Regions from separate parts of the Achromobacter seleniivolatilans genome, predicted to be linked through region 3. Evidence: predicted binding sites of a transcription regulator. Region 3 holds the regulator's gene; each other region holds the start of a gene.
What was found. The regulator LexA, encoded in region 3, represses DNA repair genes until DNA is damaged. The targets are predictions, from matches to a motif close to ACTGTATNNNNATACAGT.
Positions count from the first base shown of each region.

Region 1: the regulator LexA is predicted to act here: its motif matches at 2,373-2,390, upstream of recA (recombinase RecA).
Region 2: the regulator LexA is predicted to act here: its motif matches at 2,682-2,699, upstream of RAS12_RS04535 (VRR-NUC domain-containing protein).
Region 4: the regulator LexA is predicted to act here: its motif matches at 2,195-2,212, upstream of RAS12_RS12540 (DNA topoisomerase IV subunit B).

Region 1 covers NZ_CP132976.1:3,086,700-3,091,235, forward strand. The annotation lists gene RAS12_RS13870 (LysR family transcriptional regulator) at 1-265, shown strand, start outside; gene recX (recombination regulator RecX) at 357-1,043, opposite strand; gene recA (recombinase RecA) at 1,168-2,229, opposite strand; gene RAS12_RS13885 (response regulator transcription factor) at 2,577-3,266, shown strand; gene RAS12_RS13890 (sensor histidine kinase) at 3,382-4,536, shown strand, end outside.
Region 2 covers NZ_CP132976.1:1,024,861-1,029,396, reverse strand. The annotation lists gene RAS12_RS04540 (ATP-dependent DNA helicase) at 1-1,027, opposite strand, end outside; gene RAS12_RS04535 (VRR-NUC domain-containing protein) at 1,024-2,667, opposite strand; gene RAS12_RS04530 (hypothetical protein) at 2,864-3,268, opposite strand; gene RAS12_RS04525 (c-type cytochrome) at 3,486-4,536, opposite strand, start outside.
Region 3 covers NZ_CP132976.1:728,618-733,153, reverse strand. The annotation lists gene uvrB (excinuclease ABC subunit UvrB) at 1-1,186, opposite strand, end outside; gene RAS12_RS03315 (amino acid aminotransferase) at 1,296-2,495, shown strand; gene lexA (transcriptional repressor LexA) at 2,667-3,314, shown strand; gene lon (endopeptidase La) at 3,466-4,536, opposite strand, start outside.
Region 4 covers NZ_CP132976.1:2,815,421-2,819,956, forward strand. The annotation lists gene RAS12_RS12535 (YcxB family protein) at 1-38, opposite strand, end outside; gene RAS12_RS12540 (DNA topoisomerase IV subunit B) at 38-1,999, opposite strand; gene trxA (thioredoxin TrxA) at 2,324-2,650, shown strand; gene rho (transcription termination factor Rho) at 2,767-4,026, shown strand; gene RAS12_RS12555 (YhdP family protein) at 4,127-4,536, opposite strand, start outside.

The DNA.
Region 1 (4,536 bases), 2.4 Mb from region 3:
CATTCGCAAAGCGGAACTCACACCCATCATTGCGCAGTTGGTTGCCAGCAACCGGGGCGTGGCGGCGTTGCCCAATTGGGCGCTGACCGAATATATGAATCAGGGCTGGTTGCGCTTATGCCGTTTGGGTCCGCAAGGGGTCTGGCGCACCTTGTACGCTACCGTGCGCAGCGAAGATACGGACACCTCGTATATCGACGAATTTCTGACCATTACGCGCGACGTGTGCTTCAAGACGTTGTCGGGTATCAAGTCGGCAAAGTGAACTAGCGCGCCCCTGCATTTGGGGCCCTGAGACATGAAAAAAAAACCGCCCTACGGGGCGGTTGGTGTTTGGCGGCAGACAGACGCAGCGCTCAGTCTTCATCACTGTCGCCCACGATACGGCGGATCACATCATGCGCAAAACCACGGCTGGCCAGGAAACGCGCCTGCTTGGCATAGGCCGCGCGATCAGCTGGCTTGGCGTCAAAGCGCTTCTTCCAGACTTCCAGCGCACGGTCATATTCCGTGGCGCGAAGTTGCTCGCGGAATTCGGCGACCTGGGTATCGTCCACACCGTGTTGGCGCAGCTCTTGCACAATGCGCGCTGCCCCCTGACGCGAGGCGCGCCGGTGTACCAGACTTTGGGCAAAGCGCTCCGTAGATAACCAGCCTTCTTTTTCCAGCGCGTCCAGCGTGGCTTCGACCTCGCCGGCGTCTTCGGCATAGGGCGCGAGCTTACGCGACAACTCTTCGCGCGCATGTTCGCGCCGCGATAGATAACCCACGGCGCGCATTTTCAGCGACGGGCCCTTACGCGCTTGCTTGCCGCCCTCTGCGGAAGACGCTTCGCCAGCGGCGGCTCGGCGTTCGCGTTCGGCGCTACGTTGCTCCGAACTGCGTTGCCACTGATCAGGTTCGCCTGCGGACGCTGCGGCTTCTTGTTCGCGGCGCGCATCCGAACTCCGCCGCAAGCCTTGCGGCTTGGCGACGGTTTCAAATTCGTCATCCAACTTGGCGCGAAGACGGTCGGCTGACGCGGGGGTCGATTTCCAGCTCATGCGCTTCCTGCGTGCTATGCATTACGGCAGGCCCGTCATGGCGCCTGCCGCAAGTCATCGGGCCAGGCCCGATCGCAATGGGCTGCCGCCTGCAACGCTATGCAAGCGGCAACGGGACCAAAGCTTACTCGGCGGTGTCTTCCACCGTGGGCACGAATTCTGCGGCGCGGCTGACGATGCCCTGGTTCTCGCGAACGCGGTTCTCGATTTCAATCGCGATTTCCTTGTGCTCTTTCAGGTATTCGCGGACATTGTCCTTGCCCTGGCCGATACGGTTGCCGTTGTAGCTGTACCACGCGCCGGCCTTGTCCACCACATTGGCGGCAACGCCCAGATCAATGATTTCGCCTTCGCGCGAGATGCCAGTGCCGTACATGATGTCGAACTCGGCCTGCTTGAACGGAGGCGCGACCTTGTTCTTCACGACCTTGACGCGAGTTTCGTTACCGACAACCTCGTCGCCCTTCTTGATGGAACCGATGCGGCGGATGTCCAGACGCACCGAGGCGTAGAACTTCAGCGCGTTACCGCCGGTGGTGGTTTCGGGGTTGCCGAACATCACACCGATCTTCATGCGAATCTGGTTGATGAAGATGACCATGCAGTTCGTGCGCTTGATCGTGGCGGTCAGCTTGCGCAGCGCCTGGCTCATCAGGCGAGCCTGCAGACCGGGCAGCGAATCGCCCATTTCACCTTCGATTTCAGCCTTGGGGACCAGGGCCGCGACCGAGTCGATGACGATCAGGTCGACGGAACCCGAACGCACGAGCGCGTCAGTGATTTCCAGCGCTTGTTCGCCCGTGTCCGGCTGCGAGATCAGAAGGTCGGTCAGGTTGACGCCCAGCTTGCTGGCGTACTGCACGTCCAGCGCATGTTCCGCGTCGACGAAAGCGCAGGTGCCGCCAATTTTTTGCATTTCAGCAATGACTTGCAGCGTCAGCGTGGTCTTACCCGACGATTCCGGGCCGTAGACTTCGACCACACGGCCGCGCGGCAGGCCGCCAACGCCCAGTGCGATATCCAGCCCCAGGGAGCCCGTGGAAACCACCTGGATGTCGTGCGAGACCTCGTTGTCGCCGTAGCGCATGATCGAGCCCTTGCCGAACTGCTTTTCGATCTGCGAAAGCGCGGCGGCAAGCGCCTTAGCCTTTTCCGATGCGGCGGCCTTGGTGGTTTTGTCGTCCATGTAGAGTCCTGTCTGTAACGTATCTGGTGTCTTAGGGAGTGCCGCAGGGTCTAGCGGGTGTCTGTATTTGATCAGCTACTTTTGATCGGCTACTTTGATCAGCCGAGCTTTTAGCTACGGATCAGATTATGGCATCGGATTGTACTGTATATAAAAACAGTGTGCCAGTATTTTGCACGTATACCCTGGGTGGGCAAGCTTGTCGCCGTATGACAGAATCCCAAACGAAACCGGCGTTTCGTCCCCTGACCGCCGCCGGGCCACTCACAAGGTGGAAAGCCTCCCAAAGAGGGGTAGCAAGCGTGCAAAGCGCTGGCGGCACAGGGGTCCTATTCCTTAGCAAACCAATGCGTATTCTGATCGCCGAAGACGACAGCATTCTTGCCGACGGCCTGTCACGTTCATTGCGCCACAACGGCTATGCCGTCGATGCCGTGCGGGATGGCCTGGCCGCCGATTCCGCATTGGCCGCTCAAGCATTCGACCTGCTCATCCTGGACCTTGGCCTGCCGCAGTTGGCGGGCCTTGAGGTGCTGCGCCGGCTGCGCGCCCGCAATTCCGCCCTGCCCGTCCTGATCCTGACTGCCGCAGACAGCATCGAGCAGCGGGTCAAGGGCCTGGATCTGGGCGCCGACGATTACATGGCCAAGCCCTTTGCTCTGTCCGAGCTAGAGGCGCGCGTGCGGGCGCTGACCCGGCGCGGCGCGGGCGGCGGCGCGACGATGATCAAGCACGGCCGGCTGCTGTTCGACCAGACCGGCCGCGTCGCCATCGTGGACGATCAAACCCTGGACCTGTCCGCGCGTGAAGTCAGCTTGCTGGAAATTCTGCTGACGCGCAGCGGCCGTATGGTCAGCAAAACCCAATTGGTTGACCACCTGTGTGAATGGGGTGAAGAAGTCAGCACCAACGCCATCGAGGTCTACGTGCATCGCCTGCGCAAGAAACTTGAGCCCAGCGGCGTGAAGATCGTGACGGTGCGTGGCCTGGGCTATTGCTTGGAGCGTGACCAGGGTGCCGCGTACCTCGCAAGCTGAGCCGGCGTCTCCAGAGCCGCTCAACCAGGAAGCGCTGGATGTCATGCAAGCCGGGTCCAAAGGCCCGAGCTTTGCGCCGCCCCAGCGTTCGTTGCTGGGCGAGATCCTGGATTGGATGCTAGCCCCGCTGTTCCTGCTGTGGCCCATGAGCGTTGCCATCACCTATGTGGTCGCGCAAAACATCGCCAACGTGCCCTACGACCGCGCGCTTGCCAATAATCTGCACGTCCTGACGCGGCAGGTTCACGCGCAAGACGGCCGCGCCGTGCTGAAGATGACAGACCCCGCGCGCGATGTGCTGCGCGCCGACGAAACCGACAGTGTGTTCTGGCTGGCGCTCGGCAGCCGTGGTGAATACCTGGGCGGCGACCGCGCCCTGCCGCTGCCCGCCACTGTGGGTCAACCTCGACCCGGCGAGGTTCAGTACGAAGACGACACGATGCGCGGCTTCGGCATCCGGCTGGCATACACCTGGGTCGATCTGAACCTGCCCAATACGCAGCCCGCGCTGCTGATCGTGGCCGAGACGGGCGAAAAGCGCACGCAGTTGGCCAACGACATCATCAAGGGCGTGATCATTCCGCAATTTGTCGTGCTGCCCATCGCGGTGCTGCTGGTGTGGTTCGGGCTGTCGCGCGGCGTAGCTCCGCTCAATGCCTTGCAGCAGCGCTTGCGCGCCCGCCGGCCGGACGATCTTTCCCCCATCGATGAGCGCGCGGCGCCGTCAGAAATCGCGCCGCTGGTCGCAGCCATGAACGACTTGCTGGACCGTTTGTCTGCCAACGTGCAGGCGCAGCGAAGGTTCGTGGCCGACGCCGCGCATCAACTAAAGACGCCGCTGGCCGGGCTGCGCACCCAGGCAGAGCTGGCCCTGCGCGACGCCAGCCCCGAGGAAATGCAGTCCAGCCTGCGCCAACTTGTGACGGGTTCTGAACGGGCAACACGTCTGGTCAACCAGTTGTTGCTGCTGGCCCGCGCCGAGAATCCAAGCGCCATCGGCCTGACACGCACCGACATCAACACCATCGCGTACGAACAGGCCATGCATTGGGTGCCCCATGCGCTGTCGCTCAACACAGATCTGGGCTTCGAAGGCTCGGACGAACCCGTCGAAATCAGCGGCAATCCGCTGTTGTTGGCGGAACTGCTGAACAACCTGGTGGATAACGCGCTGCGCTATACCCCACGTAGTGGCCACATCACCGTGCGAGTCCTGCGCGACGGCGATCAAGGCGTGCTCGAAGTGGAAGACTCCGGGCCGGGCATCCCG
Region 2 (4,536 bases), 300 kb from region 3:
CGCCCACCACCACATCGCTCCATCGGATCAGCTCTTGCGACAAGTAGTACGGGCAGACCTGATGCTCACGCGCAGTCGCGCGCACCGTTGGCGCGTCCAGCCGCGTGTGCGTCAGCGCCGCCTCTCGCGCCTTGGGCAAGCGGTCGTAGAAGCCCTGCGCCAAAGGGCAGGAGTCTCCATGGCAAGCCAGATCGGGATGCTCGCAGGTTTTATCGCGCGCTTGCAGATCCAGCACCCGCAACCCCGGCGCCGCAGGTTGCGCGTTGACGGTGTCCAGCGCTTGAACCGCCAGTCCACGGCCCGAGCCTTTGGCGGCCAGAAAGAAAATCTTGTCCAAGCCTGTTCCCGGGCTGGCCTTGAGCAACGGAAAAATCGTGCCCAGCGTCTTGCCGATACCGGTAGGCGCCTGCGCCATCAGGCAACGGCCATCACGCGCAGTACGGTACACGGCAACCGCCAGATCGCGTTGCCCCGCCCTAAACTCGCCATGCGGGAACGCCAGTTTTTCCAAAGCGCCGTCGCGGGCCTGCCGATGTGCAAGCTCTGTCTTGGCCCAGGCCAAAAAGCGTCCGCACTGCTCCTGGAAGAATGCCGCCAGCTCTGCGGCTTCGTGAGTTTCAACCAGCACCGTTTCTTCTTCGGTGACCACATTGAAATACACCAAGGCCACGCGCACCCGTTCCAGCCCGCGTGATTGGCACAGCAGATGCCCGTACACGCGCGCCTGCGCCCAATGCACCACGCGGTGGTTCTCGCGCACGCTGTCCAGCTGACCGCGATAGGTCTTGACCTCTTCCAGCTGGTTCGCCACGGGGTCGTAACCGTCGGCGCGCCCTCGCACCAGCAGATTCTCGTGTTGGCCGGACAGCGCGACTTCCGTCTCATACGCGGGCCCGCGCCGGCCCGTCACGACCGCGTGGCCCGCCATGCCTTCCAGCCCAGTCGGCGCAGGCGTAAAGCGCAGGTCCAAGTCACCTGCGCGCGCAGTGAATTCACATAAAGCGCGTACCGCCACGGCGTAACTCATGCGGCGCTCTCTTGCCAATTGACGTGGCACACCCGCACTGGCATGCCGTGCGACACGCAGTACTGTAGCCAACGGATCTGGTTGTCTTGCAGCTTGTCGCCCGGCCCCTTGACCTCGATCAGCTCATAGCGGCGTTCGGCGGGCCAAAAGCGGATCAGGTCCGGCAGGCCGGAACGGTTGGTCTTCACGTCGCGCAGCAAACGCGTGAAGTACAGCTTCAAGTGCGCAGCGGGCAGACATTCCAATGCTTGCGTCAGCAGCGCTTCGGACAAGGCGCCCCAAAACACAAAGGGCGACTGCACGCCGGACTTGTCGGCATAGCGTTGCAGGATTGTGTTCCGGTAGTCTGGCGTGTCCAGTTGCGCCAGACAGTCCGCGAACTGCGCCTGACGGCGTGCATGAAAATCTGGCGCGTCCAGATCGGCCGGGCCGCGCTGGAACGGATGGAAAAACGCCCCCGGCAACGGCGCGAAGATAGCGGGCCAGCACAGCAGGCCAAACAAAGAATTGATCAGCGCGTTTTCCACGTAATGCACGGGCGCGTCGTCCTGATGCAGATGATCTCGCGTGACGTATTCCACGGCCGTGGGAGCCGCCGGGCGCAACAACGTCAAATCCATGCGTTGCAAGACAGGGGCTGCCGGGCGCGCCGGCCTGCCCTGCCCCACGCTGCGATACAGACGCGGCAGCATGCGCGCCACGCGCTGGGATTCTTCTTCGCTTTCGGGCGCATCTTGCGCCTGCAAGGCCAGCGCCAGAGCCTCTTCAAACCGCGCCATGCGTTCATATACGCGGATGCGCCGGTGGCGCGCCCCGGGATAGGCGCAACGTTCATAGACCTGCTGCGCCGCCGGCCAGTCCTGCGCGCGTTCGCAGGCCTGCCCGATCCGCAGCAAGACCTTGGCCCGGCGCTTCTCCAGCCAGGGGTTCGGGCTGACGCAATCTTCAACCGCCTGCAATAGCGCAACGCGCTCGGCGCCGTCTTCCAGCGCCAAACGGCACGCGTGCAAGGCCAGGTAGCCATCGACATCAGCACGGGTTTGAAAGGCCCGCGATGACTGATCGAACGGCACAGCCTCGTACTGAAATACGCCCAGATCCGCCAGCACGAATTCCGACCAATCCTGGTACAAGTTCCCGAAGAACATCAGGCGGAAGCGTTCGCACAGGTCTCCCACCATCACACGCCAGACGGATTCGTGCGACTCCGGATTCCAGGCAGCATAGGGTTGCGCGTCGCCGTTTTCGGCGCGAACGGATTCCAGAAGGTCGGCCTTGCGCGCAGCGGCTTTAGCCGGAACGGCTGCAAACATTCGCCCCAATTCCAGCTTGGTGTGCAAGCCGAACAGCTCGTCCACGGTCATCAGCGGCCGCGGGTCGAGCCAGGCCAGCGCCACCAAAGGCGTGGCCGCCGCATCAATGTCGGGAATTTCTTCGTAGACTAGCCCGCGGGCGCGAAACCAAGGCCCTCGCCGCATCAGCATGCGCACGATCAGGGCTTGGGATGCTTGCGGCAACGCCCCGAAATCCGTCAGAAAACGGCGTTCGTCGGCATCCAACAAGTCTGCATAGCGGTCGCCCACCCATGCCAATGCGCGCTGGAAGTTGTGCAGATAGTAGAAACGGTGCGGGGCAAACATCGGCTGGCGGACTAACTGTTTATTTATACAGTAATAATAGCAGGCGTTTTTTCACACTGCGTCCGGCATGTTTGGAAAGCGAAGCTGCGGATAGGCAAAACCTGCCGATGTCTTGCGGCGCTGCTGCGCAGGCGAATCAGACAGATGGGCCGGCCAACAAAAAACCCGCCGCGGCGGGTTGTTGTGGCGATCCGTGTCAAGCGGATCTCGCAGATCTTTGGCGTGCCAAATAGGCGCTGGCACGCGGCATGTACAGCAAGACCACCAGCACCAGATAGAACAGCCCTTTCATCATGACCGGCACCAGAAGGGTCATCGTATGCGTCAAGTCTGGCACCCAATACGACAGCTCTACTTGAAAGCCGGCCTTCAAGAGATAAACCGTGGCCGCCAGCAGCGCCGCAGCTAGCACGGGCCTGGCCCAGGCAAAGCCCAGCAACAGGCCGGCGCCCGCCGCAAGGCGAGCCAGCAGTATCAGGATTACATAGGCCAATTCAGCCGCCAACGCCATGGGCATAGGCAGCTCAAGCCACACCATTGGCACCACCTGCCACAGCATCCACACGGCTTCCGCTGACACAACCACGGCGATCGCGGTCACGCCCCATGGCTGTCTGCCTCGCCCCCGCCATAGATCTATTGCCAATTCGCGCCAACGCATGCCGCACCTCTTCAATGGTGACCACAAATAGAACGCCGCATTGCAGCAGTGTGGTGCCGGACCAACCATCAGAGGATTTTGAAATCAAGAAAAACAGCGCCGCAAAGCCTGAGCTTTCCGGCGCTGCTTGATCAAGCGAACGCGATAACGATGCGTTTTAGCGTGCCGGTTGAGCCGCCGCGCCGACTGCTTTACGCACCTTGGCAACCTCAGACGCGCTGACTGCCGCGCCCTTGTTGCCCCAACTGGACCGCACAAAACTCACGACATCAGCGACTTCCTTGTCGCTCATGCGCCAGTCAAAACCCGGCATCGCGTAAGCGGTTGGCGCCGCCGTTGTGCCAGGCATCTGCGCGCCCTTGAGCACGATGTGGATCAAGGAAGTGGGATCGGCGGAATTCACCGTCGAGCTTTGCGCCAATTGCGGGAACGTTTCGGTATAACCCTTGCCCGTGCTGCGGTGGCAGGCCGCGCAGTTGTTCAGGAAGGCCATGGCGCCATCGCTTTGGTCCTTGCCCGAACGCAACGCTTGCGCCACCGACGGGTCATACGCCAAAGGCTTGGTGGCGTCCTTGTTCACCGGAGGCAGGCTCTTCAGATACACCGCGATGGCATTCAGATCGGCATCGGTCAGGTGTTGCGTGCTTTCTTGCACCACCTGCGCCATGCCGCCAAACGCCGCCGAATGACCGTTGCGGCCGGACTTCAGGAAGGTTGCGATGTCTTCCTTGCTCCAGCTGCCCAGGCCATCCGTCATATCGCCGCGCAGGTTCTTGGCCAGCCAGCCTTCCACCACGCCGCCCGACAGGAAGGCGGAGCCATCCGCGTCGGTCAGCGCCTTTTCCTGCAAGGCCACGCCGCGCGGCGTGTGGCAAGTGCTGCAATGCCCCAGGCCTTCCACCAGATACTGGCCGCGCAACAGCGCTTCGCGGTCGGCGCCCTTCAAGTCGGTCGTGACAGGCGCCACCGCCACGTCGGGCGCAAACATCCAGCGCCAGACGGTCAACGGCCAACGCATCGACATGGGCCAGCTGATGTCGGTGTCCTTGTTGGCCTGCTTCACTGGCGCAACGCCGTGCATGAAGTAGGCGTACAGGGCCTTCACATCTTCCGGCGTCACCTTGGCATAGGCGGTATACGGCATGGCCGGATACAGCGAATGGCCATCGCGGGCCACGCCGTGGCGCACGGCCCGGTCGAAGTCCTCG
Region 3 (4,536 bases):
CCAATGTTTCCTTGCGCGAGCGGTCGCCGCGGTACATGCCGCTTAACTGCCCGATCGTCACGTGGCTTTCGTCGATGAACATCAGAGCATCGGACGGCAGGTAGTCAATCAGCGTGGGCGGCGGATCACCAGGCGCGGCACCGGAAAGATGCCGCGAGTAGTTTTCGATACCCTTACAGAAGCCCAGCTCTTGCAGCATTTCCAGATCGAAACGGGTGCGCTGCTCCAGGCGCTGCGCCTCGACCAGATGGCCGTCGTCGATATAGCGCTTGACGCGGTCACGCAGCTCTTCCTTGATTGTTTCGATAGCGCGCAGCACCGTATCGCGCGGCGTCACATAGTGCGACCCGGGGTACACCGTGAAGCGCGGCAGCTTTTGGCGGATACGGCCGGTCAAGGGATCAAAAAGCTCCAGGCTTTCGATCTCGTCATCAAACAGGGTCAGCCGCAACGCCAACTCGGCGCTTTCCGCAGGGAAGATATCAATGGTTTCGCCGCGCACGCGGAATACGCCGCGGGTGAACTCGGCGTCGTTACGCGTGTATTGCATGGCAACCAGACGCGCCAGAATCTCGCGGCGGGATATCTGATCACCGCTGCGCAAAATCAGGACCATCGCGTGGTAATCGCCGGGGTTGCCGATACCGTAGATGCACGACACTGTGCCCACAATGATCGTGTCACGGCGTTCCAGCAGGCTCTTGGTGGCCGAGAGCCGCATCTGCTCGATGTGTTCATTGATGGACGAGTCTTTCTCAATGAACAGATCGCGCGTCGGCACATAGGCCTCGGGCTGGTAGTAATCGTAGTAAGAGACGAAGTATTCGACAGCGTTCTTCGGAAAGAACTCCCGCATCTCCGCGTAGAGCTGCGCGGCCAGAGTCTTATTAGGGGCCAGAACCAGCGCGGGACGGCCCATCTGGGCAATCACGTTCGCCATCGTGTAGGTCTTGCCCGAGCCAGTCACCCCCAGCAGGGTCTGAAACATCAGGCCGTCCTCAACCCCTTGCGTCAATGCTTCTATAGCTGCGGGCTGATCGCCGGCGGGCGGATAGGGCTGATAAAGGTGAAACGGGCTGTTGGGATAATCGATGAACCCTGGCCCCGCAACGGGACCGGCCCCTCCCCCCGAAATGGGGGCTTCCACAACAGGGGCAACGGCAGCCGCGTCCGCACTCTTGTCCATTGCACCACTCGGGTCTATTGAACTCTTAGGCATGCTAGACTGTTCCAGGGTAAACCCCCCATTATCCACAGCACACCGTACTGCGTCCACCCATCCTCATCAGAGTCCCATGAGCACCCTTTTCGATTCCGTCGAACTCGCGCCGCGCGACCCCATTCTTGGTCTGAACGAACAATACAACGCGGATACGCGTCCGGGTAAAGTAAACCTGGGCGTGGGCGTGTACTACGACGACCAGGGACGTATCCCGCTGCTGGCCGCAGTACGCAAGGCTGAAACCGCCCGTATTGAAGCTGCCGCTGCGCGCGGCTATCTGCCGATTGAAGGCATCGCCGGCTACAACCAGGGTGCGCAAGCGCTGCTGCTGGGCAAGGATTCCGCGCTGGCTGCCGCCGGCCGTGTGCTGACCACCCAAGCACTGGGCGGCACGGGCGCACTGAAGATCGGCGCCGATTTCCTGCGCCAGTTGCTGCCCACCTCCAAGGTGCTGATCAGCAACCCCAGCTGGGAAAACCACCGCGCACTGTTTGAACGCGCCGGTTTTGAAGTTGGCACGTACTCGTACTACGACGCGACCACCCGCGGCTTGAATTTTGACGCCATGCTGGCGGATCTTAAGGCCGCGCCGGCCAAGACCGTCGTCGTGCTGCACGCTTGCTGCCACAACCCGACCGGCGTGGACCCTACTGACGATCAGTGGAAGCAGATCGCCGCAGTCGTGAAAGAAAACAACCTGGTCCCGTTCCTCGACATCGCCTATCAGGGCTTTGGTGAAGGCCTGACGGAAGATGCTTCGGTCGTGCGCATGTTCGCCGACCTGGACATGACCATGTTCATCAGCTCGTCGTTCTCCAAGTCGTTCTCGCTGTACGGCGAGCGCGTTGGCGCCCTGACGGTAGTGGCTGGCAACAAGGAAGAAGCCACTCGCGTGCTGAGCCAGTTGAAGCGCGTCATCCGCACCAACTACTCCAACCCGCCCACCCATGGCGGCACGGTTGTGTCGACCGTTCTGAACACCCCTGAGCTGTTTGCCATGTGGGAAGAAGAGCTGGCCGGCATGCGCGATCGTATTCGCCTGATGCGCAAGCAACTGGTCGAGAAGATCAAGGAACACGGCGGCAAGCAGGACTTCAGCTTCGTGCTGGAACAGCGCGGCATGTTCTCGTACTCGGGCCTGACCTCCGCGCAAGTGGATCGCCTGCGTGAAGAACACGGCGTCTATGCCGTGTCCAGCGGCCGCATCTGCGTGGCTGCACTGAACAGCGGCAACATCGACAAGGTTGCCGCCGGTATCGCAGCAGTGCTGTAAAGCGCTAACGCGCTTTGCTAGCCGGCCCTTTGCGGGGCGCTGCTTGCTGCTATAGAACGGAGCCCAAGGGCTCCGTTTTGCTTTGCTGCCCTTCCCCTGGCTTGCTTTTTTATGCTGCGTCCCCCAGAATGACGCTGTATATATGTACAGTCCGCTCACCCCGGAATCGCCATGGCCAGCAAACTCACTGATCGCCAACAACAAATCCTGGACCTCATCAGGCAGACCGTCACGCGCACCGGCTTTCCGCCGACGCGTGCCGAAATCGCCCAAGCCCTCGGTTTTCGTTCCCCCAATGCAGCAGAAGATCACCTCAAGGCTTTAGCCCGTAAAGGCGCCATTGAGCTGACCGCAGGCGCGTCACGCGGTATCCGCCTGAAAGACTCCTCGCCCGCCGCATCGCAAGCCTCTTTTGTGCCCTCGCTGGCGCAACTGCTGCTGCCGCTGGTTGGCCGTGTGGCTGCAGGCAGCCCCATTCTTGCTGCCGAGCACGTCGAACGCGAGGTGGGCGTCGACCCGCACCTGTTTGCTCAAGCGCCCGACTACCTGCTAAAGGTGCGCGGCATGAGCATGCGCGACGCTGGCATCCTGGAAGGCGATCTGCTTGCGGTTAAAAAAGCGTCTGAAGCCCGCAATGGCCAAATCGTTGTGGCCCGCTTGGGCGACGACGTCACAGTCAAGCGACTCCAGCGCACCAACGGCCATATCGAGCTCCTGCCCGAAAACCCCGACTTCCAAACGATCATCGTCGAAGCTGATCAGGAGTTCGCGCTTGAAGGCATCGCTGTCGGCCTGATCCGCACACACGCGCTGCATTAGTGCGTGTGGGCCGGGCCAGGGAATTAACGGCACCAAGCATTCGCTTATTTTCCTGCCTGCCCTCCACAGCAAGACCCAAAAACAAAACCCCGCCAATGAGCGGGGTTTTGTATTAGAGCGCCCCTTTACGAAGGCGCCCTTGGGGTGGGGATCAGTGCTTCAACACCGGATCGGTCGAACCAGGCTCAGCTGGTTTGGCAACCAGAGGTTCCTTGACGGCTTCTTCCTCAGCCAAGGGCTCAGGCAGACGCTCCAAGGCCAGCTCCAGAACCTTGTCGATCCAACGCACCGGAACGATCTCAAGGTGGTTCTTGACGTTATCCGGGATCTCCGCCAAATCCTTGACGTTTTCTTCCGGGATCAAGACCGTCTTGATGCCGCCACGATGGGCTGCCAGCAGTTTTTCCTTCAAGCCGCCGATTGGCAACACTTCGCCGCGCAACGTAATTTCGCCGGTCATAGCGACATTGGCGCGCACAGGGATGCGTGACAAGGCCGACACCATGGCCGTCGTGATCGCGATACCCGCAGACGGACCGTCCTTGGGCGTCGCACCTTCCGGCACGTGCACGTGCATGTCGTGCTTCTCGAACACGCTGTCGGCAAAGCCCAGACGGCGAGCCCGCGAACGCACCACGGTACGAGCAGCTTCGACCGATTCCTTCATCACGTCGCCAAGCGAACCCGTGCGTTGGATGACGCCCTTACCCGGCATGTCCGCGACTTCAATCGTCAGCAGGTCGCCACCGACTTCCGTCCAGGCCAGACCAGTGACTTGGCCAATCTGGTTTTCCTTTTCGGCCATACCGAAGGCGTAGCGGCGCACGCCCAGGAAATCGCTCAGGTTGTCGCCCGTGACATTAACCGCCTTGGCCTCAAGGGTCTTGCCCTCGGCCTTCGCACGATCCGTCTGGGTCAGCAGCTGTTTGATCACCTTGCGGCAGATCTTGCCCACTTCGCGCTCAAGCGCACGGACACCAGCTTCGCGGGTGTAGTAGCGCACGATGTCGCGCAGCGCGCTGTCGTCCACGGTCAGTTCGCTATCCTTAACGCCGTTGTTTTTCATCAGCTTGGGCAGCAGATGGTCGCGGGCGATATGGATCTTTTCCTCTTCCGTATAACCGGACAGGCGGATCACTTCCATACGGTCCAGCAGGGCCGGCGGAATATTCAGCGTGTTGCTGGTCGCGACGAACATGACGTCCGACAGGTCAAAATCGAC
Region 4 (4,536 bases), 2.1 Mb from region 3:
ACGGTCATCCGGGCTTGGCCGGGCAAGGCGGACGTCATCAGATATCCAGCTCCGCCAGGTTGCCCTTTTCTTCGATCCAGGCGCGGCGCTGCGAGGACTCGCCCTTGCCCATCAGCATGTCGAACATGCGGGTGGTGTCTTCAGGAGTCTGATCGCCATAACCCACGGGCAGCAACCGGCGCGTGTCCGGATTCATGGTGGTTTCCCACAACTGCTCGGGATTCATTTCACCCAGGCCCTTGAATCGGCTGATTGCCCAGGCGCCTTCCCGCACGCCTTCCTTGCGCAACTTGTCTTGCGCGGCTTCCAGCTCGCCTTCGTCCAGGCAATAGATCTTGCGGGCCGGGCGCTTGCCCTGCGCCGGCACGTCCAGCCGGAACAACGGCGGTTTGGCCACATAGACATTCCCGGCTTCGACCAGCTTGGGAAAGTGCTTGTAGAACAGCGTCAGCAGCAGAACCTGAATGTGAGAGCCGTCAACGTCTGCATCGGACAGGATGCAGATGCGGCCGTAGCGCAGGCCGGACAGATCCGGCGTATCGCCTGGGCCATGCGGGTCCACACCAATGGCTACGGAGATGTCATGAATTTCGTTGTTGGCAAAGAGCCGGTCGCGGTCCACTTCCCAGGAATTCAGGACCTTGCCGCGCAGCGGCAGAATGGCCTGGAATTCCTTGTCGCGGCCCATCTTGGCGGAACCGCCTGCGGAATCGCCCTCGACCAGGAAAACTTCGGTGCGGGTCGCATCGCTGGACTCGCAATCCGTCAGTTTGCCGGGCAGCACAGCCACGCCCGAGCTCTTGCGCTTTTCGACCTTCTGGGCGGATCGCTGGCGCGCCTGCGCCTGGCGAATCGCCAGCTCGGCAAGTTTCTTGCCGTACTCCACATTGCTGTGCAGCCACAGGTCCAGCGCGCTCTTGGCAAAGCCGCCCACCAGACGCACCGCGTCACGGCTATTTAGGCGCTCTTTGATCTGGCCCTGAAATTGCGGGTCCAGCACCTTGGCCGACAACACAAAGCTGGCGCGGGCGAAGACGTCTTCAGGCAGCAGCTTCACGCCCTTGGGCAACAAGCTGTGCAGTTCAGCAAAGCTCTTTACCGAGCCAAACAAGCCTTCGCGCAAGCCGGATTCGTGCGTACCGCCAGCAGGCGTGGGGATCAGGTTGACGTAGGACTCGCGCACGGCGTTGCCGTCCTCGGTCCAGGCCACGACCCATTGGGCGCCCTCGCCTTCGGCGAAGTTCTCGTGATCGGCGCCAGCATATTGCTGGCCTTCAAAGAACGGCACCATCAATTCGGCGCCGGACAGGGCCTCGGCCAGATAGCCGCGCAGCCCGTCCTGGTACTGCCAGGTCTTGGTGTCGCCGGTCTTTTCGTTGACCAGCGAGACTTTCACCCCGGGCAGCAGTACGGCCTTGCTGCGCATCAAGTGCGTGAGCTCGCCCAACGGAATATTGGGGCTGTCGAAATATTTCGGGTCCGGCCAGACGCGCACGCGGGTGCCGGATTTTTTGCGGCCACCCTGATCGTAGGGCGCCAGCGGCTCATCGACGTCGCCGCCTTTGAAAACCAGACGATTTACCGCGCCATCGCGCCAGACCACGACTTCCAGCCGGGTCGCCAGCGCGTTGGTGACGGAAACGCCCACCCCGTGCAGGCCGCCGGAGAAGGCATAGGCGCCGCCGCCCGCCTTGTCGAACTTGCCCCCCGCGTGCAGGCGGGTGAAGACCAGTTCAACAACGGGCGCGTGCTCTTCGGGATGCAGACCGACGGGAATGCCCCGCCCGTCGTCCTCGACGGACACGCTGCCATCCAGGTGCAGCGTGACCTGTATTTGTTTGCAGTAGCCAGCCAAGGCCTCGTCTGCGGCGTTATCAATAACCTCCTGCACAACGTGCAGAGGGTTTTCGGTGCGGGTGTACATGCCCGGGCGCTGGCGCACGGGCTCCAGCCCCTTAAGGACGCGAATGGACGCCTCGGTGTAACGTGGAGTGGCCAAGTTATCCCCAACATCTGTGGAAAAAAACCGACATTTTACGGTTAAGCCTAGATTCTGCGCGGCTCCGGGTGGGATGCGCACGACCTGACCAGCACCGAATTCGGTAGGATGATGACAGTCACAGCCAGCGCGCCGGGGTTGATCCCTCATAAACGCGACAACTGCGCCGCAACATCCTACACAAATCCTGCAAACCCTGTTGTTATTAACAGTGGTATGCCTGTTGTTATTGACAGTGGTATGCTTTAGTCCATTCCACAAACAAGAACAACGGCAAGGCGCGTCTCTCACGCGCCTTTTGCTGCCGAACCGAGAATCACCATCATGAGCGACCAAATCAAGAACGTCAGTGACGCGAGCTTCGATGCCGATGTGTTGAAATCCGGCCAGCCAGTGCTGGTGGACTACTGGGCTGCCTGGTGTGGCCCCTGCAAGATGATTGCCCCGATCCTGGAAGAAGTCGCCAACGAGTACGCAGGTCGCCTGACGATCGCGAAGCTGAACGTGGACGAAAACCAGGGTACCGCCACCAAATACGGCATCCGCGGCATTCCTACCCTTATGCTCTTTAAAGACGGCCAAGCCGCCGCCACCAAAGTTGGCGCGCTGTCGAAGTCGCAACTCACCGCATTCCTGGACGGCGCGTTGTAAACTGCGTGCTGTGAACGAAGGCGCCGCCCCGGGGGCGGCGCTCATTCAAACCCGCGCGAGCCCGTCCGTGGCGCGCCGCCAGACCCCTCCTTTACTTTTCCCCACCAATCACCGCGATGCACCTCAACGAACTGAAGGCGCTGCATGTCTCGCAGCTGCTGGAAATGGCCGCTGGCCTGGAAATCGAGAACGCCAACCGCCTGCGTAAGCAGGAGCTGATGTTCGCCATCATGAAACGGCGCGCCAAACAGGGCGAGCAGATTTTTGGCGACGGCGTGCTGGAAGTCCTGCCCGACGGTTTTGGTTTCCTGCGCTCGCCCGAGACCTCGTATCTGGCCAGCACGGACGACATTTACATCTCGCCGTCGCAGATCCGCCGTTTCAACCTGCACACCGGCGACTCGATCGAAGGTGAAGTGCGCACGCCCAAGGATGGCGAACGCTACTTTGCTCTGGTGAAAGTGGACAAGGTCAACGGCGTAGCGCCTGAAGCGATCAAGCATCGCATCATGTTCGAAAACCTGACGCCGCTGCACCCGAACCGGACGATGCGTCTGGAACGCGACATCAAGAGCGAAGAAAACCTGACGGGCCGTATTCTGGACGTCTTCGCCCCCATCGGTATGGGCCAGCGCGGCCTGATCGTCGCCAGCCCCAAGTCCGGCAAGACGGTGATGATGCAGCACATTGCGCATGCCATCACCACCAACTACCCCGACGCGGTCATGATCGTCCTGCTGGTCGATGAGCGCCCCGAGGAAGTGACCGAAATGCAACGCACGGTGCGTGGCGAAGTGGTGGCGTCGACTTTCGACGAACCCGCTACCCGTCACGTGCAAGTGGCTGAAATGGTCATCGAAAAGGCCAAACGCCTGGTCGAAATGAAAAAGGACGTCGTGATCCTGCTGGACTCGATCACTCGTCTGGCCCGTGCCTACAACACCGTGGTGCCGGCATCCGGCAAGGTGCTGACGGGCGGCGTGGACGCCAATGCCCTGCAACGCCCCAAGCGCTTCTTCGGCGCAGCTCGTAACCTGGAAGAAGGCGGTTCGCTGACGATTCTGGGTACGGCGCTGATCGAAACCGGCAGCCGCATGGACGAAGTCATCTACGAAGAATTCAAGGGCACGGGTAACTCCGAAGTTCACCTTGAACGTCGTCTGGCTGAAAAGCGCGTCTACCCGTCGATCAACCTGAACAAGTCGGGCACCCGCCGCGAAGAACTGCTGATCGCGCCGGACCTGCTGCAAAAGGTCTGGGTGCTGCGCAAGTTCATCCACGACATGGACGAAGTGCAATCCATGGAATTCATCCTGGACAAGATGCGCGCCACGAAGACCAACGCCGAATTCTTCGACATGATGAAGAAGAAGTAAGCTCAGGCTTGCATGCAAAAAAACTGCCCTTGTCGGGCAGTTTTTTTTCGTCCAAACGCCGTAGCGGGAATAACCGCGCTGGCTCGCCGGCGACCCGGCATCAATGTTCGATGAATTCCGGCATGCGGCGCGGTGTTGCGTCGGCTGGACGCGGTGTCTGCTTGGGGGCTTCTTTGCCCGAGGCATCAATCGGTTCGATCTTCGGATCGTCCCAATTGCCAGTCACGGAATATTCCATGGTCATCGCGCGGGCGAGCGGCTGCTTGAGCAACCACTGGGTGACGAACGCGCCCAGACCGATCAGCGGGTTGACCGCCAACGCGGTCACCATAGCCGCCCCGCTGGCATCCAGATTGGGGATCACCGCGGCCTTCAAATCCCAGCGTTCTTTGATGATGTTGACCCCGCCAGCCAGGACAATGGCCGCCACCGGTCCGTTCACCTTATAACCCTCGGTAGTCAGTGCGCCATCCGCCATCTTCACGCGGCCGCGTATGGTGTCAAACGGAA